Regions from separate parts of the Hamadaea sp. NPDC050747 genome, predicted to be linked through region 2. Evidence: riboswitches for the same ligand, from Rfam matches in the RefSeq annotation. Region 2 holds a riboswitch; the other holds the start of a gene.
The links. Region 2 has a riboswitch for cyclic di-AMP ahead of AB0H43_RS01540 (NlpC/P60 family protein). Riboswitches for the same ligand answer to the same signal wherever they lie in the genome.

Region 1: it holds a riboswitch for cyclic di-AMP, as region 2 does, so the genes downstream of both, AB0H43_RS29885 (C40 family peptidase) here and AB0H43_RS01540 (NlpC/P60 family protein) in region 2, are expected to answer to the same signal.

Annotation. Positions count from the first base shown of each region.
Region 1 covers NZ_JBFAHM010000013.1:236,980-242,540, reverse strand. Annotated here, with positions in the region: gene AB0H43_RS29905 (VTT domain-containing protein) at 1-476, opposite strand, end outside; gene AB0H43_RS29900 (glutamine amidotransferase) at 473-1,207, opposite strand; gene AB0H43_RS29895 (MurT ligase domain-containing protein) at 1,197-2,426, opposite strand; cyclic di-AMP (ydaO/yuaA leader) riboswitch at 2,672-2,844, shown strand; gene AB0H43_RS29890 (NlpC/P60 family protein) at 2,850-3,512, shown strand; cyclic di-AMP (ydaO/yuaA leader) riboswitch at 3,786-4,004, shown strand; gene AB0H43_RS29885 (C40 family peptidase) at 4,007-4,639, shown strand; gene mraZ (division/cell wall cluster transcriptional repressor MraZ) at 4,985-5,428, shown strand.
Region 2 covers NZ_JBFAHM010000001.1:321,066-326,626, forward strand. Annotated here, with positions in the region: gene AB0H43_RS01530 (NlpC/P60 family protein) at 1-975, shown strand, start outside; gene AB0H43_RS01535 (LamG domain-containing protein) at 1,012-1,782, shown strand; cyclic di-AMP (ydaO/yuaA leader) riboswitch at 1,892-2,041, shown strand; gene AB0H43_RS01540 (NlpC/P60 family protein) at 2,076-3,068, shown strand; gene AB0H43_RS01545 (DUF998 domain-containing protein) at 3,294-3,884, shown strand; gene AB0H43_RS01550 (hypothetical protein) at 3,881-4,258, shown strand; gene AB0H43_RS01555 (hypothetical protein) at 4,274-4,753, opposite strand; tRNA gene AB0H43_RS01560 (tRNA-Gly) at 5,071-5,144, opposite strand; gene AB0H43_RS01565 (zinc metalloprotease) at 5,365-5,561, shown strand, end outside.

The DNA of each region.
Region 1 (5,561 bases), on a different contig from region 2:
GTCGCCGAGCTGCCGTACGCGTACCCGACGAGGCCGAACGGCGCGATCGGCAGGAGACGCACGACCACCACGGCCAGCGTGCCGCGCTGGGCCAGCCAGCTGTCCAGCCGCGCGATCCGCCCCCGCAACCGCCGCCGGACGGTCTCCCGCCCGGCCCAGCGGCCCAGCCAGAACGTCGCGATCGCGGCGCTCACCGCCGCGACGAGGGCCACGCCCGCCCCGGCCACCGCGCCGAACAACAGGCCGCACGCCAGCGAGATGGCGGTACGCGGAACGAGCGCCATGAGAAGGGCGGCCCCGGCGACGATCGCGGCCGCGGGGCCGAACGCGCCGAGATCGCGTACCTCGGCGGGCACCGAACCGAGGGGCACCCGGCTGGCCAGCAGCGCTACCGCGCCCACGCCCAGACCCAGCGCACCGGCCCGCACGAGGGCCCGGCGACGGAAGTCCCCCGCCTGGTCATCGGCAGTGGTCATCGGCCGACGGCGGTGAGCCGCTCGGCCCGGAGCCGATCCGGCCAGGTGTCGTCCAACGGCCCCAGCGACTGTTCGCCGGTCGCCCAGCAGAGCAGCAGATCTGCGAGCGCAGGGTTACGGGCCAGGGCGGGGCCGTGTGCGTACGTTCCGAGAATCGTCTCGGACCAGGCCCCCTCCGTGACGCCGTCGTTGCCGACGCCCGTGGTGACGCGGACCAGGGGCTTGACGCCGGGGCCGAGGTGCGTGCGGCCGCCGTGGTTCTCGAAGCCGGTCAGCGGCGGGAGGCCGAGCGTGGGGTCGACGTCGCCCGCCAGCTCGCCGACGGCGCGCGAGGGGCCGCGGTCCGAGCTGATGTCGATCATGTCGAGGCCGGGGCACTTGTCGCCCTTGGCGAAGAAGCTGCTGCCGAGAAGCTGGTAGCCGGCGCAGACGGCGAAGACCACGGCGCGGTTCGCGGCCGCGCGGGCCAGCCCGCCGTCGTTGAGCAGCCGTTGCGCGGCGAGCGCCTGCGGACCGTCCTCGCCGCCGCCGAGCAGGTAGATGTCGCCCTGGTCGGGCAGCCGCTGGTCGGAGCGGACCTCGATGGTCTGGGCCGGGATGCCGCGGGCGCGGGCCCGGTGGGCCAGGATCAGCATGTTGCCACGGTCGCCGTAGGTGGAGAGCAGATCGGGGTAGACCCAGACGATCTGCAGCCCACCGTTCAGATCAGAGGCTTTGCTGTCAAAGGACACGATCCAGCTCCGCTCGGATGTCTTGGAACGCGGTGTAGTTGGCGATGACCTCCAGGCGGCCCTGCGGCACCGCTGCGACCGCGTCGGCGAAGGTCTTGACGTGCGTGAACGGCACGCCGTTGATCTCCAGCCGGACGGCCAGGTCCATCGCCCGATCGCCGCTCACGAGGACCTGGCGCCCCCGGAGCGGGCTGAAGTCCACGTCGTAGAGCCAGCTCGTGTCGAGCCCGTCGGGGTCGCGGGCGTTGATCGCCAGCAACGTCGGCGCGACGTCGGCCATCTCGAACGCCTCGAGCCAGCTCGCCGGGTTCTTCGCCAGCAGCAGCCGGACCAGCCGGCCGTCCCGCTCCACCTGGGCGTATCGGCCGGCGACGCTGGCCACCGAGCCGAGCCGGGGGATCGCGTCCACCGGATTCACCCCGAACCGGGCGGCCACGGCGAGCGCGGTCGCGGCGTTGCCCAGGTTCACCGTGCCGGGGAGCTGAAGCTTCACCTCGTGCGGTACGCCGTCCGGCGCGACCACCTCGCCGTCGAGCAACGTCCACTGTGGAGAAGGGCGGCGCAGGTCCCCGTTCGCGCAGGCCCAGCCGCCGGCCTCGCCACGCTGGATGTGACCGCCGCAGGCGGGGCAGACGTGTGAGTCGTCCTGCCAGCGTTGCCCCGCCGAGAACCAGGTGACCTCGTCGGCCGGGTGGGCGCCCGCGGCGTACACCACCATCGGGTCGTCGGCGTTCGCCACGACGTGCACCGCGGGGTGCGAGGCGAGCGCCTGCCGCCAGAGGTCGGCCATCATGGCGACCTCCTTGGCCCGGTCGAGCTGGTCGCGCGACAGGTTCAGCAACGCCACCACCCGGGGCTGGGTCGCCTGGATGACCTGAGCCAGGTAGTGCTCGTCCACTTCGAGCACCGCGTAGCGGGTCGTCCCGGCACGGGCCAGCGCGGAGGTGTGCCCGGTCGGCATGTTCGCGCCGAACGAGTTGGTCGCGACCTCGCCGAGGACGCCCAGCGCCGCGGCGGTGAACCGGGTCGTGGTCGTCTTGCCGTTGGTGCCGGAGACCAGCGCGATCTCGCGGCCGGCCGCCAGATGGGCCAGCAGATCGGGATCGATCATCATGCCGAGCCGGCCGCCGATGACCGAGCCGTCGCCGCGCCCGGTAGCGCGCGACAGCGCGGCCGCCGTCTTCGAGACGGAAACGGCGAAGGCCGTACGCAGCGGCAGCTTCTTCTCGTCCGACACGCGGCTAGAGTACGCGATCTGTTTTCGTGATTGGTTGTGTGCCTTGAATCACGGACATCTCGGGCAATCTGCCGGGACAATACGGGCGCCCGTCGTTCCGGGGAGACATTTTGGCTGGTCAGGGGCTACGTCGCGGGCTTGGCTGACTGCCGGTCATGCACTAGAAACGCAGGCGCCGGTCGATGACCGGTGAACGCTCCGGTCCCGCCGAGCCCTGCCCGGCCGGGCGTTGACCCCCAGCACAGCACCGGGCAGGGGTGGGGGACCCACTGACGCCTCGCTGTCCCAGCCGGGCGTCGGCCTCGTCCGCACGAGGCTCGGGGTGAAGCCGCCCTCCAGCGGCCGGGCAACCTTCCGCGCCCGAACCCGACAGCTCACCTCACAGGCGTGCTGAAGGGAACCCCCATGCGGTACTCCTCCTGGGAGCGTGCTCGAAGTCTCCTGTTCGGCAGCCACCGGCGTCGCCTGGTCACCGTCGGAGCGGCGGCGGTCACGGCCGCGGCCGTCGGCATTCCCGCCCTCGCGGCGGGGCCGCACCCGACGCCCACCGGCCTGACGGCTCCGGCGCTCTCGGTGCTTGCCTCTGCGTCGTCGTCCTCGCCCACGCCTCCGGCGTCTCCCTCGGTGTCCGCGTCTCCAACTCCGTCCGCCTCTGCGTCCGCGCCTGCCTCGAAGCCGGCGGCCCCCAGGAAGGCGACGGCTACCGCGACGGCGGCGACCAAGGCGGCGATCGTCCTGCGCGAGGTGGCGAAGCTCAAGGGTTCGCCCTACGTGTTCGGCGCGACCGGGCCACGCACCTTCGACTGCGCCGGGCTCACTCAGTTCGTGTACGCCAAGATCGGCGTCAAGCTCGTCAACTACGTGCCGACGCAGCTGGCCAAGGCGAAGGTCGTCCCCCACTCGAAGCAGCGCCCCGGCGACCTCATCTTCTTCCTGAGCGGCGACTTCGCTTACCACGTCGGCATCTACGCCGGGAACCACAAGATGTGGGACGCCCCGACCGAGGGGCAGGCCGTCGGCCTGCACGAGATCTGGGACGACGGGTACGTCGTCGGTCAGTTTTACTGATTTTTCGGCCGAGGTCCGGCTCGTCCGATCGGAGGAGTACGCCGAACGGGCGGGCCGGACGACTTCTGTGGGCTGTGTCACCGGCCGAACCGGACATCGCGGCAGGCAATTTCGGACATCGATGCCTGGACCGCTCGGCCGGGGTAGTTTTCCCAGCTGACAGCGCCCTTTCAGGTTCTTGGCGAACTCGCAGGCTCTTGAGTAGAAACGATCCGCCGGTCGGGTTCACCCGGGCGGCGGCGCCGCGGATACGCCGAGTCCCGCCCGTTCGCGGTGCCCACCCCACCGAAGCAGTGGATGGGCGGGAGCGGAGGAACCACCTTCGCCGGACCTGCCCGCAGATCGGTTTTCCAGCTCGGTTCGCCGGCCTGGTTCCCCGGATCGGTTCGCAGGCCGGCTCGGGGTGAAGCCATGCCGTCCCTGGACGCCGTGGCCGGGCCACCTTCCCGCCCGAACCCGACAGCTCACTTCGCAGGCGTGCCGGAAGGACGACGATGAAGTCACAGCTCAGGCGGCGTACCGCCGGACTCGTGCTGGCCGTCGGCACGGGCATCCTGGCCGGGACGCTGACGGGAACCCCTACTCAAGCCTCCTCGGTGGACTCGGCCACTGCCCCGACTACCACCGCCCAGGCCACCACCGCCCCGGCGACCGGCGTCGGCGCGGCCGACACGGTCGTGACGGAGAACGCGGTCACCGCCACGAGCGCGACCGCGATGAGCACGACCGCCGCGACCTTCACCGTCGCGCCGACCGCCGTCAGTTCCCGGGCGGCCAAGGCCGCGAAGGTGATCGCGCTGGCGAAGCAGTACAGCGGCCGTCCGTACCGCTGGGGCGCCGCCGGACCCAAGCGGTTCGACTGCACCGGGTACACGAAGTTCATCTACAAGAAGGTCGGCGTCAAGCTCCCCCACAGCGGCGCCCAGGGCAAGAAGGGGAAGAAGGTCTCCCGGGCCAAGGCGCTCCCCGGTGACCTGGTGATCTTCCGCAACTCCAGCGGCCGCGTCTACCACGTCGGCATCTACGCCGGCGGCAACAAGATGTACGACGCCCCGACCTACGGCAAGAAGACCGGCCTGCACCGCATCTGGAGCAAAAAGGTCGAGTTCCGCCGGGTGTTGTTCTAGACCTCTCACCCATCCCCTGAAAGCAGCCGGGCCCGCACCAGTGGTGCGGGCCTTGCTGTGCCGGGGACGCTTAACTCGTGCTTAACGAGCGGTAATGGCATCGGTGACGGTGATGTCGGAAACCGGACCATGTTGATCTTCATAGGGCCCCTCCACCCGAACGTACCTCTCGTGACCTGGCCAAACGGGGAGGGCTCGGGGCGTCGGGAGCGTCGATTTTGGTTGACGGTGGAGGGAAGTGGAGTAAAGTGGGGCCCACTGGTGGGGCTGGGAGGCCCGGCCGGCCGGGGGAGCGGCTCGCCGCGAACGAGCTGATCCCGTCTGCGTCATCGGGGGGTGGGGCCGATGTTTCTCGGCACGCATACCCCTCGCCTGGACGACAAGGGCCGGTTGATCCTTCCGGCGAAGTTCCGGGACGAGCTGGCGGGAGGTGTCGTGATCACTAAAGGGCAGGAGCGCTGTCTCTACGTGTTCCCGGTCGCCGAGTTCCAGCGATACGCCGCCGAGCAGTCGGCCCGTCCGATGAGTGACAAGGCGGCCCGGGCCTACACCCGGGTGCTGTTCTCCGGCGCTCACGACGAGGTCCCCGACAAACAGGGCCGGGTCACCATTCCGCCGACGCTCCGAGCGTACGCGGGACTGGAGCGAGACCTGGTGGTGATCGGCGCGAGCACTCGTGTCGAGATCTGGGACAACGCCGCCTGGGAGGCGTACCTCGCCGAGAGCGAGGAGGCCTTCTCGGACGTCGACACCGCCGGTGACGCCGGCCTGCCGACGGAGGCGGGGTGACGCCGGCCAGACGGTGAGCGCCAGGCGCCTGGAAGCGATGCCGCGAACATCGCAGCACCGGGCACGAAACCGGCGTACCGCGAGATCTCCAGCCGCTTGTCGGCTCCTGGCGCCACTTCCCCGGCGCCAGGCG
Region 2 (5,561 bases):
CCCCACCCCCGCACTCTCTACCGTGGACTGATTACGGCCCTCGGCGTGTTGCTCATCGGCTTGGTCCCCTCGACGGTCTACGCCGCGCCCAGCGTGGCCGAGATCGAGAAGCAGATCAACGAGGCCTGGGAGAAGCTCGAGCCCGCGATCGAGCAGTACAACAAGGTCCACAACGATCTGACCAAGAACCAGAAGAAGGCTCGCGACCTTCAGAAGAAGATCGCGCCGCTCAGCCTCCAGGTGCAGGTCTCGCTCGGCCAGGTCGCCGACATGGCGAGCGCCTACTACATGACCGGGCCGGCGTCGCGGCTGACCGGGCTGCTGAACGCGAAGTCGCCGGATCAGTTCCTGGACCAGTTGACGACGCTGGAGCAGATCTCGCAGACCCAGCAGCAGGCGATCGCGGGGGTCGCGGCGCAGCGGGACATCTATGACGGGCAGAAGGCCCAGCTCGACCAGCTCATCGCCACGCTCGCCCAGCAGGATGCCGCGTTGGCGGCGCAGAAGAAGTCCATCCAAGCGGAGATGGATCGCCTGCAGAAGCTGCGCATCCAGGCGTACGGGTCGTCGACGGTCGGTGGCAGCCTCCGGATCGGCGTCTGCCCGCCGGTGCTGCCGGGTGGTGCCCGCGCCACCGCGGTGAAGAGGGCGTGCTCCCTCATCGGCAAGCCGTACGTGTGGGGCGCTGACGGGCCGAACTCCTACGACTGCTCGGGCTTGACCAAGGCAGCGTGGGCGGCGGCAGGCAAGAGCCTGGAGCACTACACCGGCGCCCAGTGGAACGAGTCGCACTACGTGAGCCGGGCAAACCTACAACCCGGTGACCTGGTGTTCTTCTACTCCGATCATCATCACGTCGGCATATACGTCGGTAACGGGCTCATGGTCCACGCCCCGCACAGTGGTGACTACGTGCGAATGGCGTACATATCGAATATGCCGATCAGCCCCAGCGGGACGCGTTCCGTGCTTTAACGGACAATTGTGCCGAATTTCGGCACAATTGTCCCAATGAGGGGTCTCCGTCTCAGCCTGGGCAGCGGAGCCGGCCTGCTGGCCGTTCTGCTCGCGACCGTCCCGGCTCCCGCCAGCCCGACCGCCGCCGTCCGCACTCCGGACCAGCGGCGGGCCGCCGGTGAGGCCGTCACCCTCCGGTACGCCTTCGACGCGGGCTTGGCGGATCCGATCTGGGACGCTGATCGGACTCTCCGGCTGCACCCCGTCGGGGTGATGGGCGGTGCTCTGACAGCCAAGACCCGCGCCGGCACGGTGGCGGTCGGATATCCGCCGGTCTGTCCGGGTGACGAGGCCGAATGCCCGAGGGCGATCCTCGAGAGCGATCCGGGGCCGTGGCTGAATCCAGGGCAGGCCGACGTCGCATGGGGCGCGCAGGTGTTGCTGGATCCGCAGGACACCAGTGACGGCGAGAACATCGTGCAGAAGGGCTTCTCGACTCAGGGCACCCAGTACAAACTCCAGGTGGATCACTTCGCCGGCCTGCCCAGTTGCGTCGTCGCGGGATTGGTTTTCGGGGTCAACCGCATCTATGTCGCGCAGTGGCGTCACACCGTCGCGGACGGTGCGTGGCATCGGTTGGATTGCGTACGCCGAAGCACCGGACTGGCGTTGTTCGTAGACGGTGAATTGCGGGCGAGCACCGTGATTCCCGCGCAGTTGTCCATTGTGAACTCCGATCCGCTCCGGTTGGGCGGCAAGGGGATCGGGCCGTGGAACGACCAGTTTCACGGCATTCTGGACGACGTCTACGTCACGGTCGGGTAATTCATTGACTACACATTGAAGTGCGCGCGCGTCTCGGGTTGCGGTTTGATAACGCACGACTTTAGAGTCATCGAGGCGCAGGAAGTCGGTCGGCCATCCGGGGCGGCCCCTCGCGCCGCCGCCGAACCGCGACACCGTCGTGGACCGGGGACCCAGGTAAGTGAGGCGCGTGTCGCCTCGGGGGTGAATCCGCGTCAGCGGTAGCGCATCTTCCAGCGCGAACCCGGCAGCTAACCCGGTAGGCGGTGAGGGCGACTGCGAACGTCCTCGGTGGAAGAGGAGACCCACCCACGGTGGCCAGCCAACCCACCCGCAAGAAACGTGCCCTGATCACTCTCGCGCTCTCGGTCGTCGCCACGATGGGGATGCTGCTCAGCAGCGAGGCGGTCCGGGCGGACCCGTCGGTCAGCGCGCTGGAGAAGCAGATCGACGACGCCTGGAACAAGCTCGAGCCCGTGCTGGAGCAGCACAACGACACCAAGGAAAAGCTCACCGCCGAACGCAAGCGGCTCGAGGGACTGAAGAAGCAGCTCGATCCGCTGGAGCTCGAACTGCACGTGGCCAGCGCGCGAGTCGGCGAGTTCGCCGCCTACCTGTACACCGGCGGCAACACGACCGAGCTGAACGCCCTGCTCTCGGCCAAGTCGCCGACCGATGTCACGGACCAGCTGGTGCTGCTCGACCAGTTCTCGCGCATCCAGCAGGACAAACTGTCGGATGTCATCGCCAAGCGCGACGACCTGGCGAACAAGAAGAAGCCGATCGACGACAAGATCGCCGCGCTCGCCGACGCCGAGAAGAAGCTCAACGACCAGGCCAAGCAGCTCAACAGCCAGATCAAGACGCTGCAGGATCAGGTCCAGAAGTTGTACGCGACCACCGGCGGACTCGGCGACCTGCGCCCCGCCCCGTGCCCGGCGACCTACCCGGGTGGCAAGGCCGCCACTGCGGTCAAGTACGCCTGCCGCCAAATCAGCAAGCCCTACGTCTGGGGCGCCGACGGACCCGACTCCTTCGACTGCTCGGGCCTGACGATGGCGGCGTGGAAGGCGGCCGGCATCTCGTTGCCGCACAATGCGAAGTCGCAGTGGAACTCGGTCCAGCACGTGTCACGGGCCAACCTGCGTATCGGCGACCTCGTCTTCTACTACTCCGACATCCACCACGTCGGCATGTACGTCGGCAACAACTGGATCGTGCACGCGTCCCGAGCCGGCGTACCGATCATGATGCGAAAGATCGACGCCGCACCGATCTACGGGTACGGCCGCCCCTACGGCGCCTGACGGCTGCGCTTTCCCGCGTTCCCGCGTTCCCGCGTTCCCCCGTTCCCCGCTGGATCAGGGATCTCGGTCGAATCTTGCCCCAAGATTCGACCGAGATCCCTGATCCAGCGCTCGCTGCGGCGAGCGGTAGCCCCCTACGGGACAGTCACCTAGCTCGCACGACGGAGCGCTGAACCCGTCGCGACGGCGATGTCTCGCGCTCGGCGTACGACGAGCATTCTCGGCATGACTCGCCTTTCGTTCGTCCTCTTCGGATTCCTCTTGTCGGTGCTCCTGACCGTGGCCGGGCACCTCGACGGCAACGGCCTTTCGCCTTGGGCCCACACCATCAGCGACTACGCGGCCGCTGATCGCGGTGGGGCGGTGGAGACCGCCATGGGCCTCGCCGCGCTGGCCACCTTGGCGTTGCTGCCGTCGCTCCATCGAGCCGACCGGCTGGCCACCGCGCTGCTCAGCGTTTGGAGCGGCGCTCTCCTCGTCGCCACCGTCGTCCCGACCGATCCGGTGGGCGAGGTGCTCAGCACCACCGGCTATGTCCACCGGTACGCCTCCACCGTCGCGTTCGCCGCATTGCTGGCGGCCGGGCTGCGGCTGGGCTTTCGCCGACTCACCGCCGCCGGAGCAGCCGCCGCGCTGGCCATGCTCGCCTCCACCTACCTCCTCCACCGGTACGCCATCGGCCTGACCGAGCGCGTCATGGCCGCCGCCGAGTTCGGCATGTTGATCGCCCTCACCTGGCGGCTGCTGCGGGTGGCCGCCATCCGTCAAGGTTTCCTTGACGGCGCCGGGCGTGTCAAGCTAGCCTTGACAGCATGATGATCGAGAAGGCCTGCACGACGGACATCGGCCCGGCAGTGACCGCTGCCGGGCTGGCCGCCGTAAACGAGGCCAGCCGCCAGGCCGACCGCATCCTCGGCCCGCGCCCCCTCCCCGGGACGCCCGAATGGGAAGCAGAGCAAGGCGACGCCGCGACGACCCGCGACATCGCGACGGGACTGCTGCAACTGCGAATCGAGTTGGCGCTGGGGCTGGACCCGTTCGGCACCGTGCTGGGTCTGCGCCGCTGGGGAGCCACGTGGGAACTCATCGCCCGAGCCGCCGGCGTCAGCCGCCAAGCCGCGCACGAGCGCTGGGGCAGACGCGTACGCGAGACGCTCGGCCTCCTCGAGAGCGCCGAAGCCGACCTCTGACGAGGCCGGCTTCGGCTAACAGCAGTAGTTCTTCTTAGCCAGCTCGGAGAAGCTGCCGGGTTCCGGCGTTCGCGAACACTGGAGGATGCCCGTCGTCGAGTTGTCCCACGCGTGAACGTCGCCCATGATCGCGGACTGACCTGCGCAAGTGACCGTGAACGGGAGCGTCAGCTCGCCGACGCCCACGAAGCCGATGTACCGACCGGGCACTTTCACGTTGTCCAGAAACGAATCCACGCCGCTCAGCGGTGGGCTCTTCGCCTCATCGACGGGAATGCCGAGATCCTTGTTCGCCTGTGCGAGCAACCAACGGACCCATTCCTCCTCACGCGGGCCGTTGGCCACCTCAGCCACCAGCCGCGCCTCTGGCCGTACGACGCCGACACTGCGCTCGCCGGAACTACTGATCTCCAGCTGCTTCGCGCCGGTGAGAACCTTGACGGTGCTCTTCGCACCCCAGGTGACGGACGCCTGATCAGGCCGGCAGTCGACCACGCTCCCTGCGCTGGCCTTCGGCCCGACCGGTTCTGGAGCCGACGGCGTACAGGCCGCTAGCCCAGTCGCGAACGTCAGGAGGGCAAGCCCGGATACCAGTCTCATCTTCTCTCCTACCGAACGGTGACTTCGGCCGTGGCCAGCCGGACGACGCTCAGTATTAGCGCGACTGGGCCCGTGACCCTACCGCGAAGATCATGTCTTCGTCATGGGCAGGCGGCTCGGCTGCAGGGTCGCCGCCACGGGGCGAGAAGGAAGGGACCCCGGAGAGTCGAAAGCCCTGGTGGAGATCTAGGTCTCGACCAGGGCTCTTCGTATGGAGCGGGTGAAGGGAATCGAACCCTCACTGTCAGCTTGGGAAGCTGATGTTCTGCCATTGAACTACACCCGCAGGCGGCGCAACTCTATCAGGTCTGCCCCGGGGGTGCGTAACCCCGGCATCCGATGATCGGCTGATGTCTCTGCCACGATGATGACCGCAGCACGGCGACAGTCAAGGCCGGGCGTACTATTCTCGACCGTCGTCGATCCTCCGTAGCGTCCGAGGAACCCCCGATCCCGGGGCGCACTGTCGCGACACGACTACCGGCGTGTCGTGGGGAGGAGATGGCATGGCAGACGCAGGGCGTAAGCCCATGAAGCGTGCGGCCGGACTCGCGGTGGTCGCTGCGGCCGCCTTTGTGCTCAATGCTTCACCGGTGGCGTTGGGCGCGTTCGCGGCGACGTCGGCGGCTTGTTACGACCCGGTTGTGAGCGGCGCGGCCACTGCGAAGGCGAAGCCCGGCAGCGTCGGCAAGGTCGACCCGAA